2 regions of the Streptomyces sp. JN8 genome follow, and region 2 is predicted to be linked to the other one. Evidence: riboswitches for the same ligand, from Rfam matches in the RefSeq annotation. Region 2 holds a riboswitch; the other holds the start of a gene.

Region 1 (11,037 bases), 4.1 Mb from region 2:
GCGGCCGGTGGTCTCGTCGCAGGACATGGAGACGTGGTCGGCGTCGACGCGGTGGAGGTTCACACCGGCCTCGCGGGCCGCGGCCACGACCGTGTCGGCCTTGCCGGGCACGCGGGCGGTGAGGGTGTCGAAGAAGGCGCCCTGGGTCAGCTCGACGCCGCCCGCGGTGAGGCCGGCGGCGAGGATCGCGGCGTACCGGTGGGTGCGGCGCGCGATGCCCTGGAGGCCCTCGGGGCCGTGGTAGACGGCGTACATGCCGGCCATGACGGCGAGCAGCACCTGGGCGGTGCAGATGTTGCTGGTGGCCTTCTCGCGGCGGATGTGCTGCTCGCGGGTCTGCAGGGCCAGGCGGTAGGCACGGTTGCCGTCGGCGTCGACGGAGACGCCCACGAGGCGGCCGGGCAGCGAGCGCGCGTGCTTGTCCTGGACGGCCATGTAGCCGGCGTGCGGACCGCCGAAGCCCATCGGGACGCCGAAGCGCTGGGTGGTGCCGACGGCGATGTCGGCGCCGAGCTCGCCGGGCGAGGTGAGCAGGGTGAGCGCGAGGAGGTCGGCGGCGACGGTGACGATCGCGCCGAGCTCGTGGGCGGCGTCGATCAGCGGCTTGATGTCGCGGACGGCGCCGGAGGCGCCGGGGTACTGGAGCAGCACGCCGAAGACGCCGCGCTCGGCGACCTCGGCCGGGATGCCCTCGCTGAGGTCGGCGACGACGACCTCGACGCCGGTCGGCTCGGCGCGGGTCTCGATGACGGCGATCGTCTGCGGCAGGGCGTCCGCGTCGATCAGGAAGACGCCGTTCTTGACCTTGCCGACGCGCCGGGCGAGCGCCATGGCCTCGGCGGCGGCGGTGCCCTCGTCGAGCAGCGAGGCGCCGGAGGTGGGCAGCCCGGTCAGGTCGGCGACGACGGTCTGGAAGTTCAGCAGGGCCTCGAGGCGCCCCTGCGAGATCTCCGGCTGGTAGGGCGTGTACGCCGTGTACCAGGCGGGGTTCTCCATCACGTTCCGGAGGATCACCGGCGGCGTGAAGGTGCCGTAGTAGCCGAGGCCGATCATCGGCGCGAGGACCTGGTTGCGGTCGGCGAGCGCCCGCAGCTCGGCGAGCACCTCGGCCTCCGTGCGCGCGGCCGGCAGGGCCAGCGCCTCGGTGTTCTTGATGACGTCCGGCACCGCGGCGGCCGTGAGCTCGTCGAGCGAGCCGTAACCGACCTGGGCGAGCATCTTGGCGCGCGCCTCGGCGTCGGGCCCGATGTGCCGCTGCTCGAACGGGATGCCCTGTTCGAGTTCGGAGAGCGGAATGCGGTTGGCGGTCATGTACGGAGGCCTCCTGGTCGTCACGACCTGCGAGGGGCACCACGGCGCGGGTACCCGGACGGCCTCCCCCTCTGTCATCTCAACCTGAGAGTTTCACCGGCCCGCCTCACGGCACACCGGCTTTCACCGTCGGTGAGAGCGCGTGCCGTGGGACACCGCTCTGCTTTCCAGAGTGACCTCGTCCGCGCGGTACAGGGGCCTGAGAGATTCCGGGGAGGATTTGCTCCTTCGGCGCCCACCGGAAGTGATCTCCGGGGGACTCTCCCGCACGGGGTCGCCAGCCACACCCAGCCTACCAGCGAGGTTCCGGCTTCCATCGCTCAAGTGGCCGACATCCCAGTTGTGCACTTTCGTAGGGGTGTAGGGGTGGGTGCAGAGCAGTTGCGACCTGTTGGAGGGACCGTGCAGACCGATATCGATCCGCGCAGCCTGATCGGCCGCAAGGCGTACGACCGGAACGGACACAAGATCGGCACCGTGGACGAGGTGTACCTGGACGACGCGACCGGCATCCCGGAATGGGCGGCCGTCCGCACCGGCCTGTTCAGCCGGGACGCCTTCGTCCCGCTCGAACCGAGCGAACTGATCGACAACGGCCTCCACATCCCGTACGAGCGGGCCCTCATCAAGGACGCCCCCGACTTCGGCGTGGGGCGCCACCTCTCCCCGGAACAGGAGCTGCAGCTCTACCGCCACTACAGCCTCGCGCTCCCCCCGCCCCCGACCGACAGCCCGGACACCGACTTCGGCCGCCTGGCGGGTCAGTAGACCACCGCGGCGGCCTCGCCGCGCGCACCCGGCGGCCGACGGGCCGCCGGGCCACCACGAGGGCGCCCGTGGACGCCGGCCCCCTCCCGGGAGCACGCCGCCCGAAGCCCGGCACCGCACGGTCCGGCGGTGGTCCCGCAGAGCCGCGGCCCCGCGCCCCTAGGAGCAGCCGCAGCCCCGCAGTCCCGCAGTCCCGCAGTCCCGCAGCCCGAGGCTCCTCCTATCCCTCGCCCTCCACCAGCGGCAGCGCCTCCCCCGGCTCCAGCTCGGGATCGTCCACGGCGAAGGTCCGCACCCTCCCGGGCTTCGACCCCGGTTCCTCGAACCGCACCGTGACCCGCCCGACCCCGCTGCCCTGCACCCACCCCGCGCCGTACACGGCGTGCCGGACGTCGTGCCCCGGGGCCCAGTGCCGGACGGCGCGCTCGTCGGCCCCTCCCTCACCGGCGGTCGAGGGGGCGTCCCCACCCGAGTCGACGGGGACCGCCGCCACCCCGCCCCCCGCCTCCACCGAGGCCGCGGCGACCTCCGCCTCCGCCTGCGCGAAGAGGTCCTCCTGCGTGTAGTCGGCGAGTCCGCTCACCCCGACCCCGAGCAGCCGGACGCCCCCGGTGGTGTCCACCGCCTCCAGCAGCCGCCCCGCGGCCTCCCGCACCACCACCGGATCGTCCGTGGGCCCCCGGAGCGTCTCGGACCGCGTCAGCGTGGAGAAGTCGAAGCGCCGCACCTTCAGGACGATGGTCCGCCCGGAGTGGCCGGAGGCCCGCAGCCTCCCCACGCACCGCTCCGCGAGCCGTTCGACCTCGACCCTGATCCGCACCCGGTCGTGCAGGTCGACGTCGAAGGTGTCCTCGACGGAGACCGACTTGGCGTCCCGCTCGGCCACCACGGGCCGATCGTCGAACCCCCGGGCCATCCGGTACAGCGAGGCCCCGTGCGCCCGCCCGAGCAGTCGTACGAGCTCGTCCTCGCCCGCCTCCGCCAGATCGGACACGGTGGTCATCCCGGCACGCCGCAGGTGCTCCCCGGTCGCCGGACCCACCCCCGGCAGGATCCGCACCGACCGCGGGGCCAGGAGCTCCCGCTCGGTCCCGGGTTCGATCAGGACGAGGCCGTCGGGCTTCGCCTCCTCGGAGGCGATCTTCGCGATCATCTTGGATCCCGCGAGCCCCACGGACCCGGTGAGCCCCGTCGTCGCCAGGATGTCGACCCGCAGCCGCTCGCCGGCCGTGCGGGCGCTCGCGCTGTCGTGGGCCGCTCCCCCGGCCTCCAGGTCCACGAAGGCCTCGTCGAGGCTGAGCGGCTCCACGAGCGGCGAGAGCCGGCCCAGCAGCTCCATGACCTGCTCGCTGATGGACCGGTAGAAGGAGAAGCGGGGCACGAGGTAGGCCGCGTTCGGCGCGAGCCGCCGCGCCTGACCCATGGGCATGGCCGAGTGGACTCCGAAGCGGCGCGCCTCGTAGGAGGCGGTGGCGACCACGCCCCGGGGCCCGAGGCCGCCGACGACCACGGGCTTTCCGCGCAGGCTGGGCTTCGACGCCTGCTCGGCGGCGGCGAAGAAGGCGTCCATGTCGAGATGGAGGATGGTGGGCGCGGCTCTCACAGCTCCGATGCTGCCTCACACCACTGACAACGGGCCCCGCAACACCGTGGAGGGACCAGGGCCGTCCTCGGAGCCCCACCGGCGCCGTGAGCCGTCCTCGAAGCCCCACCCGGGGCGGGGGCGGCGACCTTCAAGCCCCACCACGGGCCGGAAGCGATCCTCGAAGCCCCACCGCGGGCCAGGCCCGATCTCGGAGCCCCGGGGTTCGGGGCCGGGCCGGGAAAGGCCGCGACGGGCCCCGCGGGCCTCAGACCGCCCTGTCCCGCCGCCTGCGCGCCAGTTCGTCCCCCGGGTTGTGCCCCACGAGCGTCTCGCCCGTGTCGACCCGCTCCCCGTGCAGCTGCGACAGCGCCGCCTCGACGTCCCGCCAGACCACGCCCACGGCGATGCCGAAGACGCCCTGGCCGCCCTGGAGCAGGTCGACGACCTCGTCCGGCGAGGAGCACTCGTAGACCGTGGCACCGTCGCTCATCAGGGTCATCCGCTCCAGGTCGCGAAAGCCCCGCGCCCGCAGGTGCTGCACGGCGGCCCGGATGTTCTGGAGGGCGACCCCGGTGTCCAGGAACCGCTTGACGATCTTCAGCACGACGACGTCGCGGAAGCTGTAGAGCCGCTGGGTCCCCGAGCCGTAAGCCGGCCGCACGCTCGGCTCCACGAGGCCGGTACGAGCCCAGTAGTCCAGCTGGCGATAGGTGATACCGGCCGCGGCGCAGGCCGTGGGTCCGCGGTAGCCGACCTTCTCGCTCGCCGCGTCCGGGCCGCCGGAGGCGCCCCCGGGGCCCCCACCGGTCTCCGTACCGAAGTCGCCGACACTGCCGTGAAGCGGGTACGGGCCGCTCTCCCCGGACACACGTCCGAGCGAGCTCCCTGCCGTACCGTCCGCGCTGCTCATCACGCCGACCCTCCGTCCTTGACCTGCCCACACGAAGGTAGGCAGTCACTCGGGGTGCGTCAACGATCGCCACACTCGGCACGCCGAGTGATAATCACCCTGAGGGTGGTTTCCCGACCCTCTCGCCGGGGAAAGGCTAACCGAATGCGCTGACGTCGCCCCGCGAACGGCCCGTGGCCGCGCCGCTACGACTCACTGGCTGTTGGTCCCGAAATCCTCCGGTGAGATCTGGTCGAGGAACTCGCGGAACTTCTCCACCTCGTCCTCCTGCTCGTCCGGAATCGCGATACCGGCGTCGTCCAGCACACCGTCACTGCCGTAGATCGGCGTTCCGGTCCGCAGGGCCAGTGCTATCGCGTCCGAAGGCCGCGCGCTCACCTCGACGCCGCTGGCGAAGACCAGTTCGGCGTAGAAGACCCCGTCACGCAGATCCGTGATGCGGACTTCGGTGAGTTCCTGACCCACGGCCTCCAGCACGTCCTTGAACAGGTCGTGCGTCAGCGGCCGCGGCGGGGCCATCCCCTGCTGGGCGAAGGCGATCGCGGTCGCCTCACCCGGTCCGATCCAGATGGGGAGGTACCGATCGCCTCCCACTTCACGCAGGAGCACGATCGGCTGGTTGGAGGGCATTTCCACCCGGACACCCACAACGTCGAGCTCGTTCACACAGCAACCCTAGGACGTGCCCGACCGGTTTGGATAGTCGGGCCCCTCCCGAGCACGGCACGAACCCGCCCCGAGCCGGGTACGAACCGGCCCGGATCACGCCCCGGAGAGCCCGAACGGGCTCACTGCGGCCGGATCCCCAGCGCGCTCCGCACCAGGGCCGCGTGCAGCCGCACCGACTGTGCGGCGAGCTCCTGGGCGGTGGCCTCGGCATGGGCCCTGGTCTGCGGGTTGCGATGCCGGCGCAGCGGCGCGACGACCTGCTCGATCAGCCCCGCCTCCCGGTCCGCGGCGGCCTTCACGGCCCGCAGGTGCCGGGGTTCGAGGCCGAAGCGGCCCAGATCCGCGACCAGCCGCGCGACGGTCACGGACTCCGGGTCGTAGCCGCCGCCGTCCGACTCGGTGATCAGGCCGTACGACTCCCACTCGAGCAGCTCCGCCTCGGTGACCTCGGCGGCCGCCAGCAGTTCCGCCCGCCCGATCCGCGCCGCGGTGGGGGGCTCGGCGTCCTGCTCCCAGGCCCCTTCGACGAGGTCGCGCCTCCGGCCGGGAGCCGGCAGCCTCACCTGCTCGCCCCGGGCGAGGGCGTCGAGGTGCTCGCGGATGACCTTCAGCGGAAGATAGTGGTCCCGCTGCATCCGCAGGATCTGAGCGAGCCGCTCGACGTCCTGCGGGCTGAACTTCCGGTACCCGGAGGCCGTGCGCCGGGGCTCCACGAGCCCCTCGGCCTCCAGGAACCGGATCTTGGAGATCGTCACTTCGGGAAATTCGTCGCGCAGCTGGTTCAGCACCGTGCCGATGCTGACCAGCCGGTCGCCCGCGGCGGCGGTGCCGGATCCGGCACCGCCCGTCGGTGTTCGCAGCATGGACCTTCCCTGAAGGCTTCTCCGAGGCGCTACACGCCCCGCTGGCTCGAGTAGAAGACCAGGCGGTACTTGCCGATCTGCACCTCGTCGCCGTTCGACAGAACGACCGAGTCGATCGGCTCGCGGTTGACGTAGGTGCCGTTGAGGCTGCCGACGTCCGAGACGGTGAAGCTGCCGTCCTGGGCCCGCCGGAACTCGACATGGCGACGGGAGACCGTGAAGTCGTCCAGGAAGATGTCGCTCTGCGGGTGGCGGCCGGCCGTCGTCAGCTCACCGTCGAGCAGGAACCGGCTGCCGGAGTTCGGCCCGCGACGCACCACGAGGAGCGCGGAACCGAGCGGCAGGGCCTCGACGGCCGCCAGCGCCTCGGGAGAGAGCGAGGGCAGCTGGGTCTGACCGGTGACCTCCGCGTCGTAGGCCTCCAGACCCGAGATGGAGATCGTGGACGTCGTCTCGGAAGCCCGCTCGGGTGCGACTCCGCCCCGCAGCGGCGTACCGCAGTGGGAGCAGAAACGGCTGTCGGCCGCGTTGCGGTGACCGCACCTCGTACACACCGGCATGGACGCATCCTCCTGCCGCGGCTGCCCCGCCGAGGTCTGTGTCGCGTACGGATCGGGGGTAAACCCTCCACCCGTACTTGAGGTTGATGGTTCTCCGAAACCTATGCGGGCGGCCCCGGCGGGGTCAACAGACGACGCGCCGTACGCGCCCGGAGCCTCACCGCCCTGGCCACCGACCTCGTCGCGGAACAGCGGGCGCTCGCCGCCCTGCTCCTCGCTCTGGGCGTGGCGCGACGCGCGGTGCTTGGCGTTACCGCCGTCCTCGCGTCCGCTCTTGCCGAACAACTTCGCAAAAAAACTCACGGGCGATTCCCCTTGACCGAAACAGACCCGCCCGTGGGGCAGGACGAACCGAAATCCATCACACCTGCCGACCCGGACACCTTCACAACGTCCGTATCCCCCGGACAGTTTCCACCACGCACCACCGATGTGGTGCGCCGACCCCCCGCAACGTCGTGCCCATGTCGCGGGACCCCCTGTGTCTCCCTCTCACTGCGAGGACGACTGAGCGTAGTCAGGCCGCTTCGCCGGTCGCAAGGCGTCGACGACGATCTTCGCCGACCGCTCCACCGTGGCCGTGGCCTGCTCCTTCTCCAGGGTCTGCACGACACCGCCGGGGATGTTGAGCGCGGGCTCGAGATCCTCCGGCTTGCCGATGACCTTGAAGACGTACGGAGCGGTCACCTTCGTTCCATCGATTCGCATGTCATCACCGCCACCGGTGAAATAGCTGTCCGCGACCACCCGCACACCGTTGACCTGGATGGCCTCGGCGCCCGCCGCACGCAGCTCCTGGATGGCGTCGAGCAGCATGTCCGACTCGACGGCCCCGCTCGGGTCGCCGACGGTCAGCGTGATGCCGGGGCCCTCCGCGGCGACCGTGCCGGCGAGGATGCCGAGCTGCTGCTCCCGCTCCTGGGTCTGCCTGCGCGCCTCCTCGGCCTGGTCCGAGCTCGACTCCAGCTCGGTGCGCTGCTTCTCCAGCCGGGCCTTCTCGTCCTCCAGCCGCTGGGTGCGGTCGTCGAGCTCGTCGAGGATCCGCACCAGGTCCTCCTGGCGGGCCCCGCGCAGGGCGCTGTTCTCGCTGGTGGAGGAGACCTGGATGGCCAGGCCGAGACCGAGGACGAACAGCAGGAGCGCGACGACGAGCTGGGCCCGGGTCACCCGCGGCGGCCACAGCGCGGAGCCGAGCCGCCGGCGCCCGCTCGGCTCGGCGCCGGGGTCGACCGGCGGCACGGCCACCCGGACGTCGTGGTCGGCGCCGGTGTCGTGGACGGAGTCGGCGGACTCCTCGGGCTCCCCCGGGGCGCCGCCACGCGCGGCGGCGCCCGCGCCCTGCGGCGTCCTGGTGCCCGTCGGCTTCCCGAGGCCGACGCCGGGGTGCGGCGCGCCCTCGGGAGCGCGGGGCGCCTCGGGCCGCTGCGGGGGCCCGGCGGGACTCCCCGCGTTCCCCGCGTCGGCGGGACGCGCGGGGTTCTCCGCGTTCCCGGGGTCGGAGGGGTTCCTCGGGTTCTCCGGGTTCTCGGGGTACTCGCTCATCGGCCTCACGCCCGGAAGACGTGGCGCCGGATGGCGGCCGCGTTGGAGAAGATGCGGATGCCGAGCACGACGACGACGCCGGTCGACAGCTGCGCGCCGACGCCCAGCTTGTCGCCGAGGAAGACGATCAGCGCGGCCACGACCACGTTCGACAGGAACGAGACCACGAAGACCTTGTCGACGAAGATCCCGTCGAGCATGGCCCGGAGGCCGCCGAAGACCGCGTCGAGGGCGGCGACCACGGCGATCGGGAGATAGGGCTCCACCACCGCCGGGACTTCGGGTCGGACCAACAGTCCGACCACGACTCCGACGATCAGGCCCAGTACGGCGATCACGATGTGCCCTTCCCTGTGTCGGCCGTGGCCCGACCGGACGGCGTCGCCGCCCCGGCCCCCCTCGGCTCTGCGGTACGTACGGTCAGGCTCGGCGCGGCCGGCAGACTGACGTCGCCCTCGGCCGTGATCCCGCTCCTGATCCCGAAGTTCTCCACCAGCGCGTGCAGGTACTGCCCGTCGGCGCTGTCCTGGAACGCGGTGCTCAGCCGCTGTCCGTCCCCGATGGCGAGGATGGTGTACGGCGGCACCAGCGGCTTGTTGTCGACCAGTATGGCGTCGCCCGCGGCCCGGATGGCGGACAGCGAGGTGAGCCGCTGGCCGTTGATGGCGACGGCCTCGGCGCCGGACTCCCAGAGCCCGTTGATGATCCGCTGCATGTCCCGGTCGCGCACCCGGCCCGTGTCGGCGAAGCCGCTGCTCTCCCGCGGTCCGCCTCCCCCGCTCTCGGTGTCCTTGGCGTCGTTGACGACCAGCTTCACGCCGGGTCCGTGCACGGGCGCCGCCCCCGAGAGCAGGCCCAGGAGCTCGGCCTGGCCGCCGCCCTGCTGCCGGAGTGCCGCCCGCTGCCGCTCGCCGACCTCGGACCGGATCCGCTCGACGTCCTTCTCGAGCTGGTCGGCCGAGGACGTCTCGTCCTCGATCCGGTCGATCAGGTCCTGGCGCTCCTTGGCGACGACCGGCGCGGAGATCCGTGCCTCCGCGGCGCCGACGGTCACGACGGCCGCGGCGAGCAGCAGGCCGGCGGCGACGCCGAGCTTGGCCCGCAGGCTGCGGGGCAGACCGGCGCCCTCGGCGGCCCGCCGGGCGGTCGCCTCCGCGTATCCGTCGTCGAGCGCGTGGTCTATCACGTTGTTCAGCAGCGACATCGACGCGTCCGGGCGCGGCGGTGGTGATCCGGTGCTCCGAACGGGGGGCTGCTGCGACATGCCGCACATCGTCGCACGTCGCACGGCCTACCGCCGAATGGCCCCTCCCGGCCGGCGGGGACGCGCCCGTGGCGCGCTCCCCGCCGGCCGGCCGATCGGGTCAGCTACCTGCGCTGTCGACCACCGCGGCCCACTCGTCGAGCAGGGCCTGGGCGGAGGCGTCGTCGGGTCCCTCGGCCCACAGATGGGTGACGGCCTCGGCGGGGTCGGGCAGCACCATCACCCAGCGCCCGTCGGCCTCGACCACCCGCACGCCGTCGGTGGTGTCGACGGAGCGGCTGCCCGCCGCCTCCACGACCCGGCGCATCACGAGGCCCTTCACGGCCCACGGCGTCGCGATGTCCCGCTTGAGGACGTGCGCCCGCGGAATCCGCGCGTCGATCTGGCTGAGCGTGAGCTGGGTCCGGGCGACGAGTCCGATGAGCCGCACGAAGGCGGCGGCCCCGTCGAAGACGCTGCTGAACTCGGGCACGATGAAGCCGCCGCGCCCGTCGCCGCCGAAGATCGTCGACTCCTCGCGACCGACCCGGGTGAGGTCGTCCGGCGAGGTGGTCGTCCACTCCACCTGCGTGCCGTGGTACGCGGCGACCTGCTCGGCGATCCGGGTGGTGGTGACCGGCAGGGCGACCCGTCCCGAGCGCCGCTCGGCGGCCACCAGGTCCAGCATCACGAGCAGGGCCCGGTCGTCCTCGATGATCCGTCCCCGCTCGTCCACGAGCGAGAGCCGTTCGCCGACGGGGTCGAACCGCACCCCGAACGCGGCCCGCGCCGAGGCCACGATCTCCCCGAGGCGGACGAGCCCGGCCCGCCGGCTCTCGGCCGACTCCGTGGGTCTGGACTCGTCGAGCCCGGGGTTGATCGTCAGCGAGTCGACCTGGAGTCGCCCGAGGAGGCTGGGCAGGACGAGTCCGGCACTGCCGTTGGACGCGTCCACGACGACCTTCAGCCCGGCCTCGGCGATCCCGGAGGTGTCGACGTTCCGCAGCAGGGACCCGGTGTACGAGTCGAAGACGCTGGCCGGGAAGGAGAGGTCGCCGATCTCGCCGGGGAACGCGCGCCGGTACTCCTGCCGCGCGAACACGCGGTCGAGCTTGCGCTGGCCGCCCTGCGAGAGGTCGGCTCCGCGTTCGTCGAAGAACATGATGTCGACGGAGTCGGGGACGCCGGGCGAGGTACGGACCATGATGCCGCCGGCGCTGCCCCGCGCGGTCTGCTGCCGTGCCACCGGCAGCGGCACGTTCTCCAGGTCCCGTACGTCGATGGCGCTGGCCTGAAGCGCGGAGATCACGGCTCGTTTGAGTGCCCGCGCGCCACGCGAGTGGTCACGGGCGGTGGTGACGGTCGAGCCCTTCTTCAGGGTCGTGGCGTACGCCCCCGCGAGCCGGACGGCCAGTTCCGGGGTGATCTCCACGTTGAGGATGCCGGAGACACCGCGGGCCCCGAAGAGGTGGGCCTGGCCGCGGGACTCCCAGATGACCGAGGTGTTGACGAAGGCGCCTGCCTCGATCGTCTTGAACGGGTAGACGCGGACGTTGCCCTGCACGATCGATTCCTCACCGATCAGG
Region 2 (11,037 bases):
AGGCGGTCCTCGGCCTGCTGGCCGTCCAGCTCGCTGTCGCGCAGGTCGACGAGGAGCAGGTGGACGTCCGTGCCGCCGGACAGGACGGAGACACCGTGGGCGGTGACGTCGTCCTGGACCAGGCGCTCGGCGATGATGCGGGCGCCGTCCAGGGTGCGCTGCTGGCGCTCCTTGAACTCCTCCGAGGCCGCGACCTTGAAGGAGACGGCCTTGGCCGCGATCACGTGCTCCAGCGGGCCGCCCTGGAAACCGGGGAAGACCGAGGAGTTCAGCTTCTTCGCGAACTCCTTCTTCGCGAGGATGATGCCGCCGCGGGGGCCGCCGAGCGTCTTGTGCGTGGTGGAGGTCACCACGTCCGCGTACTCGACCGGGTTCGGGTGCAGACCGGCCGCGACCAGGCCCGCGAAGTGGGCCATGTCGACCCACAGGTAGGCCTCGACCTCGTCGGCGATCCGGCGGAACTCGGCGAAGTCCAGCTGGCGCGGGTAGGCGGACCAGCCCGCGATGATCACCTTGGGGCGGTGCTCCTTGGCGAGGCGCTCGACCTCGGCCATGTCGACCAGACCGGCCTCGTCCACGTGGTACGCGACCACGTCGAACTGCTTGCCCGAGAAGTTCAGGCGCATGCCGTGGGTCAGGTGGCCGCCGTGCGCCAGGTCCAGACCCAGGATCGTGTCGCCGGGCTGGGCGATCGCGAAGAGGGCGGCCTGGTTCGCGGAGGCGCCGGAGTGCGGCTGGACGTTGGCGTACTCGGCGCCGAACAGGTCCTTGATCCGGTCGATCGCGATCTGCTCGGCCACGTCGACGTGCTCGCAGCCGCCGTAGTAGCGGCGGCCCGGGTAGCCCTCGGCGTACTTGTTGGTGAGGACGGAGCCCTGCGCCTCCATGACGGCGACCGGAGCGAAGTTCTCCGACGCGATCATCTCGAGGGTGGACTGCTGACGGCGGAGCTCGGCGTCGACGGCTGCGGCGACGTCCGGGTCCAGCTCGTGGAGGGGAGTGTTCAGAAGCGACATGAATCGATCCCTAGGGGTGTCGGGTTAGCCGGCGGTGAACGCGGCGTACTCGTCGGCGGTGAGCAGGTCCTCCGGCTCGCCCGTGAGCCGTACCTTGAACAGCCAGCCACCCTCGAACGGAGCGGTGTTCACGAGGGACGGGTCGTCCACGACGTCCTGGTTGGCCTCGACGATCTCGCCCGTCACCGGGGCGTACAGGTCGCTGACCGACTTGGTGGACTCCAGCTCGCCGCAGGACTCGCCCGCGGTGATCGTGGAGCCGACCTCCGGGAGCTGGGCGTAGACGACGTCACCGAGCGCGTTGGCGGCGAACTCCGTGATGCCGACGGTCGCGACACCGTCCTCGGCGGCCGACAGCCACTCGTGCTCCTTGGTGTAGCGCAGCTGCTGGGGGTTGCTCATGGCCTGATTCTCCTGGATCGGGGGAGTGCTGATGAACGTGGGTCTTGCGGGATGAGACGCGAAGTGAGACGGATGCGTCACTTCTGGCGCTTGTAGAACGGCAGTGCCACGACCTCGTAGGGCTCGTGGGTGCCCCGGATGTCCACACCTACACCCTGGGTGCCGGGCTCGGCGTGCGCCGCGTCCACGTACGCTATGGCGATCGGCTTTCCGAGGGTGGGGGAGGGGGCGCCGGAGGTGACCTCGCCGATCACCACGCCGTCCTTGACCACGGAGAAGCCGGCCCGCGGGACCCGGCGGCCCTCGGCGACCAGACCGACGAGCTTGCGCGGCGGGGCGGTCTCGGCGCGCTCGGCGGCCTTCTCCAGCGCCTCACGGCCGACGAAGCGGCCGTCGTTCGTCGTCTTCTCGAACTTCACGACCCGGCCCAGACCCGCGTCGAAGGGGGTCAGCGCGGTGGTCAGCTCGTGGCCGTACAGCGGCATGCCCGCCTCCAGGCGGAGCGTGTCGCGGCAGGACAGGCCGCAGGGGATCAGACCGACCGGCGCGCCGGCCTCGGTCAGCGCCCGCCAGACCTGCTCGGCGTGCTCGGGCTTCAGGAACAGCTCGAAGCCGTCCTCGCCGGTGTAGCCGGTGCGGGCGATCAGCGCGGGCACCCCGGCGACCGTGCCCGGCAGGCCGGCGTAGTACTTCAGCCCGTCCAGGTCGGCGTCCGTGAGCGACTTCAGGATGCCGGGGGACTCCGGGCCCTGGACCGCGATCAGGGCGTAGGCGTCGCGGTCGTCCCGGACCTCGGCGTCGAAGCCCTCCGCGCGGGCCGTGAGCGCGTCCAGGACGGTCTGCGCGTTGGAGGCGTTGGCGACGACCATGTACTCCGTCTCGCCGAGGCGGTACACGATCAGGTCGTCGAGGATCCCGCCGTCCTCCTGGCAGATCATCGTGTACCGGGCGCGGCCCACGCCCACCGTGGAGATGTTGCCGACCAGGGCGTGGTCGAGGAGCTCGACGGCCTGCGGGCCGGTGACCGTGATCTCGCCCATGTGGGAGAGGTCGAACAGGCCCGCCCGGGTGCGGACGGCGACGTGCTCGTCCCGCTCGCTGCCGTACCGGAGCGGCATGTCCCAGCCGGCGAAGTCGGTCATGGTCGCGCCCAGCGAACGATGCAGGGCATCGAGGGCGGTCAGACGGGGGGCAGTGCTCATGGGTGGCTCCCGGGTCCCAAGGGCGTGATCGGTGACGAAACACATGACGGGCGAGGACGTCCTCCCCATCTGTCATGGAACCTGAGAGGTTCACCGAGAGCATCTCGTCGCCGAGAGATCGGTTTGCACCTTGGGTGGGGACACGCCACGGTGTCCCGCTTTTCAGATCTGCCTCATCCACGCGGTACGGGGCCTGAGAGATTCAAGGGAGGGTCTTGCTCCTTCGGCGTCCGGACACGCCTGGCGTCCGGAACTCTCCCGCGCGGATTCGAGCGGCCGGTATGCGATTGTGTGGCGACTGTGCGCGCCTGGCGCGCACATCATTGCACGCGAGGTCGGCGGGGCACATCGCTTGTGTCCCATTACCGCTTCTTTACACTTTGTGGGCAAGGGTCTTCCCGGGCCCGGCAGGGGGAGAAGCGATGAGGTACGAGCACACCGGCGCATATGCCCGAAGTACCGGCATACCGTCCCAGCGGGCCCGCGCGCGCACCCGCGGCCGCGGACGCCTCCTGCGCGACCTGCGCGAGCGCGGCGGCCGCGGCCCCCGCGCCCTCACCTTCGCCCCCGGCGACCTGGTGGTCGTCTCCGGCCTGCCCGGCAGCGGCAAGTCCACCCTGATGCGACGCGCCGCCGACGGCGCCGGCATCGACTCGCAGGACACCCGGGAGCGCTGGGAGGCCCGCATGCCCCGCCTCCTGCCGTACGCCGTCTACCGCCCGCTGGTCCGCATCGCGCACTACGCGGGTCTGCACCGCGCCCTGCGCTCCGGCGCCGGGGTGATCGTGCACGACTGCGGCACCCAGTCCTGGGTGCGGGGCTGGCTCGCCCGGGAGGCCCGGCGCCGCGGCCGCGCCCTCCACCTGGTCCTCCTCGACGTGGAGCCGGACACCGCCCGCGCGGGCCAGCGGGCCCGCGGCCGGGGCGTCTCCGCGTACGCCTTCGCCCGGCACCGGCGGGCCGTCGCCCGGCTCGTCGCCGCCGCGGAGTCCGGCCGGCTGCCGCACGGCTGCGCCTCCGCGACCCTGCTCGACCGGGACGCGGCGGACCTCCTGCGGACGATCGGCTTCCGCCAGGCGGCCTGAGGCGGGGCGGCCTGTGCCCCGGCGGCGCACGACCGCCCGCCGGGGCCCGGCCGCTGTGACGTACGCCCCTGTCCCGGAGTGTCCGTACCGCTTCTTTTGGCCACGGCGGCGCCGGGGCGGCGTTAGGGTGCTGCCGGGGCGGCCGGTACGGCAGGCCGTGCGAGAAGGGGAAACGCGACCGTGGACGTGACGTGGCCGGGCAACGAGCTGGAAGAGGTCCTTGCCGCCTCACTCGGCAACCCCGCGGCGGGCGCCCGCCTCGTCGAGGTCCTCGGCCGCAGCCCGGTCTGGGTGCCCCTGCCCAACGGCGGCGGACCCGACAGCCCGAACCTCGACCTCGCCACCATGGAGATCGACGGCGCGGCCTACGTCCCCGTCTTCAGCTCCGAGGAGCAGTTCCTCGCCTGCGTCGGCGGCCACATGTCGTTCACCGTCGCCCCGGCCCGTGACTTCGCCCGCGGCCTGCCCCCGCAGCTCGGCATCGCCGTGAACCCCGGCGGCGTCGTCGGCGTCCCGCTGCCCCCGCCGGCCGTCGCCGAGCTCTGCCGCGTCGGCCGCACCCCGCTCGACGGGCCCGCCACCGGCGGCCGCGTCCGGCTCTTCGAGCCCGACTGGCAGGACGACCCGGTCGACTTCCTCGCCGCCGCGTCCGCCGAGTTCGAGGCCACCGGCGTCGTCACCACCGCCCGCCGGGCCCTCGCCAGCGTCGAGGGCACCGAACCCGCCCTCTTCATCGGCGTGCAGCTCGCGGCCTGGGACGGCGTCGACCGCAACGCGCCCCTGGACGCCCTCGGCCGCGCCCTCGGCCGCGTCGAGTGCGCCTGGCCGGTCAACCTCATCCTGCTCGACATGGCACAGGACCCGGTCGGCGACTGGATGCTGGAGCGGGTGCGCCCCTTCTACCAGCGCGCCGCCGTGTGACGGACGGCCTGTTTAAGCTGAACTTCTCGACAGCAGGCACAGACGTCGGCAACAGCGACGGCGACGGAAGAGGGGCAGGACCCAGGGTGAGCGCGTCAGGCACCGCGGCGACCGGACAGGTCGAGCACATGCTGCGCCAGGTGGCACCCGGACGCTACGACGCGTACGAGCAGCTGCTGCACGCCCTCGCCGACGGCGAGCTGTGGATGCTGCTCTGGCAGGGCTCACCCGGCTCGTCCGACGCCCAGTACGGGAACATGGAGGTCGACGGCTTCGGCTACGCGCCCTGCGTCACCTCCGCGCAGGAACTGGCCGCCTCCGGCTGGCACCGCGCCCACGAGCTCGTCACCGGCCGGGAGATCGCCCGCGCCCTCTACCCCGACCGCTGGGGCGTCTGGCTCAATCCGCACGCCCCCGGCGGCGGCGTCGGCATCCCCTGGGCCGACCTCCGCCGGATCGCCACCGGCCTCGACCGGATGCCCGCCGGGCCGCTCCGGGTCACCGAGCCCACCCTGGAGATCCCGCAGTTCTACGCCCTGCTCACGCAGAACGCGCACCGCACCCCCGCCGTCCGGGCGCTGCGCCGCGGCTGGGTGCAGCCCGCGCTCGGCTCCCCGTACCTCGCCATCGGCCTCGACCTGTACGACACCTCGGCGGCCGCCGTCGACACCGTGCGGTCGATGATGCGCCAGTCCATCGGCTCCGTACCCGACGGGCTGCCCGTCTCCACGGTCGCCCTCTCCGACGGGTACGACCCGGTGGCCCTCTGGCTCCGCGCCAACGGCCGTCCGTTCTACGACCGCGAGGCGCACGCCGGACGCGGCGGGGCGCCCGCCCCGGGCTACGGATACCCCCCGCCGGCGCCGTCCGGATACTGAGACGTACGCCTTCTCCCCTTCTTCCCCACCAGCCTCCGGAGTCCGCTCCGGAGGCTTTCGTTCGCCCCAATTCAGGAGCTCGAACGCACAGTTGAGGGGACATGTCCGATTGGGGGGAAGAGGCCCCGAGATGGTCCGCTCAGGCGCCCCCGACGTCCGGATAACGGAAGTCGCAGCACCGCATCACGTTTGAGCAAACATTCCTCGTCAGGGCTGGCGGGTGATCACGAGCACATTGAAGACTCCCCGGAACACCGGGCGTTCGGCTCCTTTCGAGCAGGTCGCCCGGCAGGTTGTTCCACCGAGCCGCTACCCGCGGCGGGCAAGGGCCGGCTACCGGCGGCCGAGAGGGGTCCTCACCACGATGACGGCACCACTGCACGAGAAGAGTGCGGGCGAGGCGACCGCCACCGTCGATGGCGCGCCCGACGCCCCCGGCACCCCCGAGGCCGGCGCCCCCGCCAAGGCGATCGAGGGCCGCTCGCCCTGGCAGATCGCCTGGACCCGGCTCAAGCGCGACAAACTGGCCCTCGCGGGCGCCTTCGTCGTCGTCTTCCTCATCCTCGTCGCGATCTTCGCGCCGGTCATCGTCGGCCTCCTCGGCCACCCGCCGGACGAGTTCCACGAGGACCAGATCGACCCCCTGTTCGGCACCCCGATCGGCTCCTGGGGCGGCGTCAGCTCCGACTTCCTCTTCGGAGTCGAGCCCGTCAACGGCCGCGACGTCTTCAGCCGCATCGTCTACGGCGCCCGGATCTCGCTCCTCGTCGCCTTCCTCGCGGCGGTCTTCGCCGTCGTCCTCGGCACGGTCCTCGGCATCATCGCCGGCTACTTCGGCGGCTGGGTCGACGCGGCCCTCAGCCGGGTCATGGACGTGATGCTCGCCTTCCCGCAGCTGCTCTTCACGATCGCCCTCGTCTCCGTCCTGCCGAACCAGCTCCTCGGCCTCGACGGCTCCGGCGTCCGCATCGCCGCCCTGGTGCTCGTCATCGGCTTCTTCGGCTGGCCGTACGTCGGCCGCATCGTCCGCGGCCAGACCCTCTCGCTGCGCAACCGCGAGTACGTCGAGGCCGCCCAGAGCCTCGGCGCCGGCCGCCTCTACATCCTCCGCCGCGAGCTGCTGCCGAACCTGATCGCCCCGATCACGGTCTACGCGACCCTCATGATCCCCACCAACATCCTCACCGAAGCGGCGCTCAGCTTCCTCGGCGCGGGTGTCAAGCCGCCCACGGCCTCCTGGGGACAGATGCTGTCGACGGCCATCACCACCTACGAGTCGGACCCGCTGTTCATGGTGATCCCCGGCTTCGCGATCTTCATCACCGTCCTGGCGTTCAACCTCTTCGGCGACGGCGTGCGTGACGCGCTCGACCCGAAGGGCTCCCGCTGACCGTTCGCCGACGACCCGCACCACCCGCCCCTGCCGCTGGCGACAGGAGGCTGAACCCCAATCGGCGGACCGCCGTACGGCCGCCACTATCCCGGAGGTTGCTGGACCCATGCTGAAGAGCTCTCAGCGCAGAATCGCCGCGGGCGCGCTGCTCGCGGCGGCCACGATGGTCGTCACCACCGCGTGCGGTGGCGGCAACGGCGGCGACAGCGGCGACAAGGGCAAGGGCGGCGCGCCCGGCTTCGACGCCGCCGTGAACAAGGTCGCCAACGCCTCCGACAAGAAGGGCGGCGAGCTGAAGTTCATCGGCTCGCAGGAGGCCGACTCGTGGGACCCGCAGCGCGGCTACTACGGCTTCGTGTGGGACTTCGCGCGCTACTACACCCGTCAGCTGGTCACCTTCAAGGCCGAGCCGGGCGCCGCCTCCACCGAGCTCGTCCCGGACCTCGCCACCGACGCCGGCAAGGTCTCGGCCGACGGCCTCACCTACACCTTCACGCTGAAGGACGGGGTGACCTGGGAGGACGGCAAGCCGATCACCTCCAAGGACATCAAGTACGGCATCGAGCGCATCTGGGCCCAGGACGTCATCTCCGGCGGCCCGATCTACCTGCAGCAGGTCCTCGACCCCAAGGGCGAGTACAAGGGTCCCTACAAGGACACCTCCGCGGACAAGCTCGGCCTGAAGGCGATCGAGACCCCGGACGACAAGACCATCATCTTCAAGCTGCCGGTCGCCAACGGCGACTTCCTGCAGATGCTGGCCATGCCCGCCGCCTCCCCGGTCCGCCAGGACAAGGACACCAAGGCCAAGTACGGCCTGAAGCCCTTCTCCTCCGGCCCGTACAAGTGGGACTCGTACACCCCGAACAAGTCCATCAAGCTCGTCCGCAACGACAAGTGGGACGCCAAGACGGACACCGTCCGCAAGGCCCTGCCGGACAAGGTCAGCGTCACGTTCACCACGAACGCCGACGACATGGACAACCGCCTGGTCGAGGGCGAGTACGACCTCGACATCAACGCCACCGGCGTCGGCGCCTCGGCCCGCCAGAAGGTGCTCCAGCAGCACAAGGGCAACGTCGACAACCCGCAGACGGGCTTCATCCGCTACGCGGTCTTCCCGCAGACGGTGATCCCCAACATCGAGTGCCGCAAGGCCATCATCTACGCGGCCGACTCCAAGTCCCTCCAGACCGCCCGCGGCGGCCCGCAGGCCGGTGGCGACATCGCCACCAACATGCTTCCGCCGGCGATCAAGGGTGCCGACCCGAAGGCCGACCCGTACGGCAAGCTCGGCGGCGCCCCGGACCTGGCCAAGGCCAAGGACGCGCTCAAGAAGTGTGGCAAGCCGAACGGCTTCAAGACCACGATCGCGGTCCGCAACAACAAGAAGATCGAGATCGCGACCGCCGAGTCCCTCCAGCAGTCGCTGAAGGCCGTCGGCATCGAGGCCGAGATCGACCAGTTCGACGGCGCCCAGACGTCCGGCATCATCGGTTCGCCGAAGGTCGTCAAGGACAAGGGCTACGGCATCATCATCATGGGCTGGGGCGCCGACTTCCCGTCCGGCCAGGGCTTCCTCCAGCCGCTCGTCGACGGTCGCTTCATCCTCCAGAGCGGCAACAACAACTTCTCGGAGCTGAACGACAAGGCCGTCAACGGCCTGTTCGACCAGGCGCTGAAGGAGACCGACCCGGTCAAGGCCGGCGAGCTCTACAAGCAGATCAACACGAAGGTGTCGGAGGCCGCGGTCTACCTGCCCTTCACCCACGAGAAGAACATCATCTGGCGCAGCTCCCGGCTGACCAACGTCTACACGGCGGACGCCTACAACGGCCGCTACGACTACGCGTCGCTCGGCGTCGTCAAGTAATCCGACCCGTTCCACCGGCGCACCACCCGCCGCCAGGTCCGAAGGGCAGGTGATGGCCGAGGGCGGCGGCCGGGGGACCCGATCGGGTCCCCCGGCCGCCGACCGGCCGACCGCATGCTTGCATACATAGTCCGGCGACTCTTCGCGGTCGTCGTGATGCTGCTCGTCGTCACGCTCGTGACGCTCAGCATCTTCTTCCTCATACCCAAGCTGACCGGCAGCGACCCTGCCGCGATGTTCGTCGGCAAGCAGGCGGATCCGGCATCCATCGAGGCCGTCCGGCAGAAGCTGGGCCTGGACGAGCCGATCCTGGTGCAGTTCTGGCACTTCGTCTCCGGCATCTTCGTCGGTCGCGACTACACCGGCGGCGGCGACACCATCCACTGCGCGGCGCCCTGCTTCGGCTACTCGTTCCGCACCGAGCAGGACGTCTCGGAGATGCTGGTCGACGCCTTCCCCGTCACCCTCTCCATGGTCATCGGCGCCGCGGTGCTCTGGCTGGTGCTGGGCGTCTCGACCGGCGTCGTCTCCGCCCTCAAGCGGGGCACGATCATCGACCGCGCCGCCATGATCACCGCGCTGGCCGGCGTCTCGCTCCCCATCTTCTTCACCGCCATGCTGGCGATGCTGATCTTCCGAACCCAACTGGGCTGGCTCAACGCCTCGTACACGCCGATCACCGAGTCCTTCGGCGGCTGGTTCGGCGGCCTGCTCCTGCCCTGGGTGACCCTCGCCTTCCTGTACGCGGCGATGTACGCGCGGCTCACCCGCGCCACCATGCTGGAGGTCCTCGGCGAGGACTACATCCGCACCGCGCGGGCCAAGGGCCTCCCGGAGCCGGTCGTGCTCGGCAAGCACGCCATGCGCTCCACCATGACCCCCATCCTGACCATCTTCGGCATGGACCTCGGCGCCCTCGTCGGCGGCGCGATCCTGACCGAGACCGCGTTCAGCCTCCACGGCCTCGGCGGACTCGCCATCAAGGGCGTCAGCGAGCGCGACCTGCCGCTGATCCTGGCCGTCACGCTGATCACCGCGGCCTGCGTCGTCCTCGCCAACCTCGTCGTGGACCTCCTGTACGCGGTGATCGACCCCCGAGTGAGGCTCGCATGACGGACAAGCTGACGAAGACCGGCGCGGCGGTGGGAGAACCCGTCGCCACCGGGTCCGCCCCCTCCGACGCCTTCCTCGACGTGCGCGACCTGAAGATCCACTTCCCGACCGACGACGGTCTGGTCAAGTCGGTCGACGGGCTCAGCTTCCAGCTGGAGAAGGGCAAGACCCTCGGCATCGTGGGCGAGTCCGGCTCCGGGAAGTCGGTCACCTCGCTCGGCATCATGGGTCTCCACACCGTCGGCCAGTACGGCCGGCAGAAGGCCCGCATCTCCGGCGAGATCTGGCTCGACGGACGCGAGCTGCTCTCGGCCGACCCGGACGAGGTCCGCAAGATGCGCGGCCGCGACATGGCCATGATCTTCCAGGACCCGCTGTCCGCGATGCACCCGTACTACACGGTCGGCAACCAGATCGTGGAGGCGTACCGCGTCCACCACGACGTCGACAAGAAGACGGCACGCAAGCGGGCCGTCGAACTCCTCGACCGGGTCGGCATCCCCGAGCCCGCCAAGCGGTTCGACAACTACCCGCACGAGTTCTCCGGCGGCATGCGCCAGCGCGCGATGATCGCCATGGCGCTCGTCAACAACCCGGCCCTGCTCATCGCCGACGAGCCGACCACCGCGCTCGACGTGACCGTGCAGGCCCAGATCCTCGACCTGATGCGGGACCTCCAGAAGGAGTTCGGCTCCGCGGTCGTCATCATCACCCACGACCTCGGCGTCGTCGCCGAGCTCGCCGACGACATCCTCGTGATGTACGGCGGGCGCTGCGTCGAGCGCGGACCGGCCGAGTCCGTCTTCTACGAGCCGCAGCACCCCTACACCTGGGGCCTGCTCGGCTCGATGCCGAGGATCGACCGCGACCAGACCGACCGGCTCATCCCGGTGAAGGGCAACCCGCCCAGCCTCATCAACATCCCGGACGGCTGCGCCTTCAACCCCCGCTGCCCGTACGCGGACGTCCCCAAGGGCGGCATCACGCGCACCCTGCGACCGGAGCTGGCGCCGGCCGGGGACCGCCACTTCTCGGCCTGCCACATGCCGCAGGAGGAGCGGACCCGTATCTGGACCGAAGAGATTGCGCCGAAACTGTGAGCGAGACCATGGAACCCCTCCTCAAGGTCACCGGCCTGAAGAAGCACTTCCCCA

What was found. Region 2 has a riboswitch for glycine ahead of gcvT (glycine cleavage system aminomethyltransferase GcvT). Riboswitches for the same ligand answer to the same signal wherever they lie in the genome.
Region 1: it holds a riboswitch for glycine, as region 2 does, so the genes downstream of both, gcvP (aminomethyl-transferring glycine dehydrogenase) here and gcvT (glycine cleavage system aminomethyltransferase GcvT) in region 2, are expected to answer to the same signal.

What each region holds. Positions count from the first base shown of each region.
Region 1 covers NZ_CM147852.1:6,850,278-6,861,314, reverse strand. Annotated here, with positions in the region: gene gcvP (aminomethyl-transferring glycine dehydrogenase) at 1-1,311, opposite strand, end outside; glycine riboswitch at 1,489-1,588, opposite strand; gene ACY0MR_RS30305 (PRC-barrel domain-containing protein) at 1,714-2,079, shown strand; gene ACY0MR_RS30300 (DNA polymerase IV) at 2,300-3,682, opposite strand; gene bldO (whiB transcriptional repressor BldO) at 3,930-4,574, opposite strand; gene ACY0MR_RS30290 (bifunctional nuclease family protein) at 4,767-5,240, opposite strand; gene ftsR (transcriptional regulator FtsR) at 5,363-6,106, opposite strand; gene ACY0MR_RS30280 (FHA domain-containing protein) at 6,136-7,098, opposite strand; gene ACY0MR_RS30275 (DUF881 domain-containing protein) at 7,159-8,208, opposite strand; gene ACY0MR_RS30270 (small basic family protein) at 8,214-8,546, opposite strand; gene ACY0MR_RS30265 (DUF881 domain-containing protein) at 8,543-9,472, opposite strand; gene ACY0MR_RS30260 (sugar phosphate nucleotidyltransferase) at 9,573-11,037, opposite strand, start outside.
Region 2 covers NZ_CM147852.1:2,737,806-2,748,842, reverse strand. Annotated here, with positions in the region: gene ACY0MR_RS11690 (serine hydroxymethyltransferase) at 1-1,016, opposite strand, end outside; gene gcvH (glycine cleavage system protein GcvH) at 1,041-1,418, opposite strand; gene gcvT (glycine cleavage system aminomethyltransferase GcvT) at 1,496-2,620, opposite strand; glycine riboswitch at 2,680-2,791, opposite strand; glycine riboswitch at 2,793-2,891, opposite strand; gene ACY0MR_RS11675 (AAA family ATPase) at 3,043-3,705, shown strand; gene ACY0MR_RS11670 (enhanced serine sensitivity protein SseB) at 3,886-4,626, shown strand; gene ACY0MR_RS11665 (enhanced serine sensitivity protein SseB C-terminal domain-containing protein) at 4,713-5,504, shown strand; gene ACY0MR_RS11660 (ABC transporter permease) at 5,869-6,894, shown strand; gene ACY0MR_RS11655 (ABC transporter substrate-binding protein) at 7,004-8,770, shown strand; gene ACY0MR_RS11650 (ABC transporter permease) at 8,885-9,883, shown strand; gene ACY0MR_RS11645 (ABC transporter ATP-binding protein) at 9,880-10,983, shown strand; gene ACY0MR_RS11640 (ABC transporter ATP-binding protein) at 10,992-11,037, shown strand, end outside.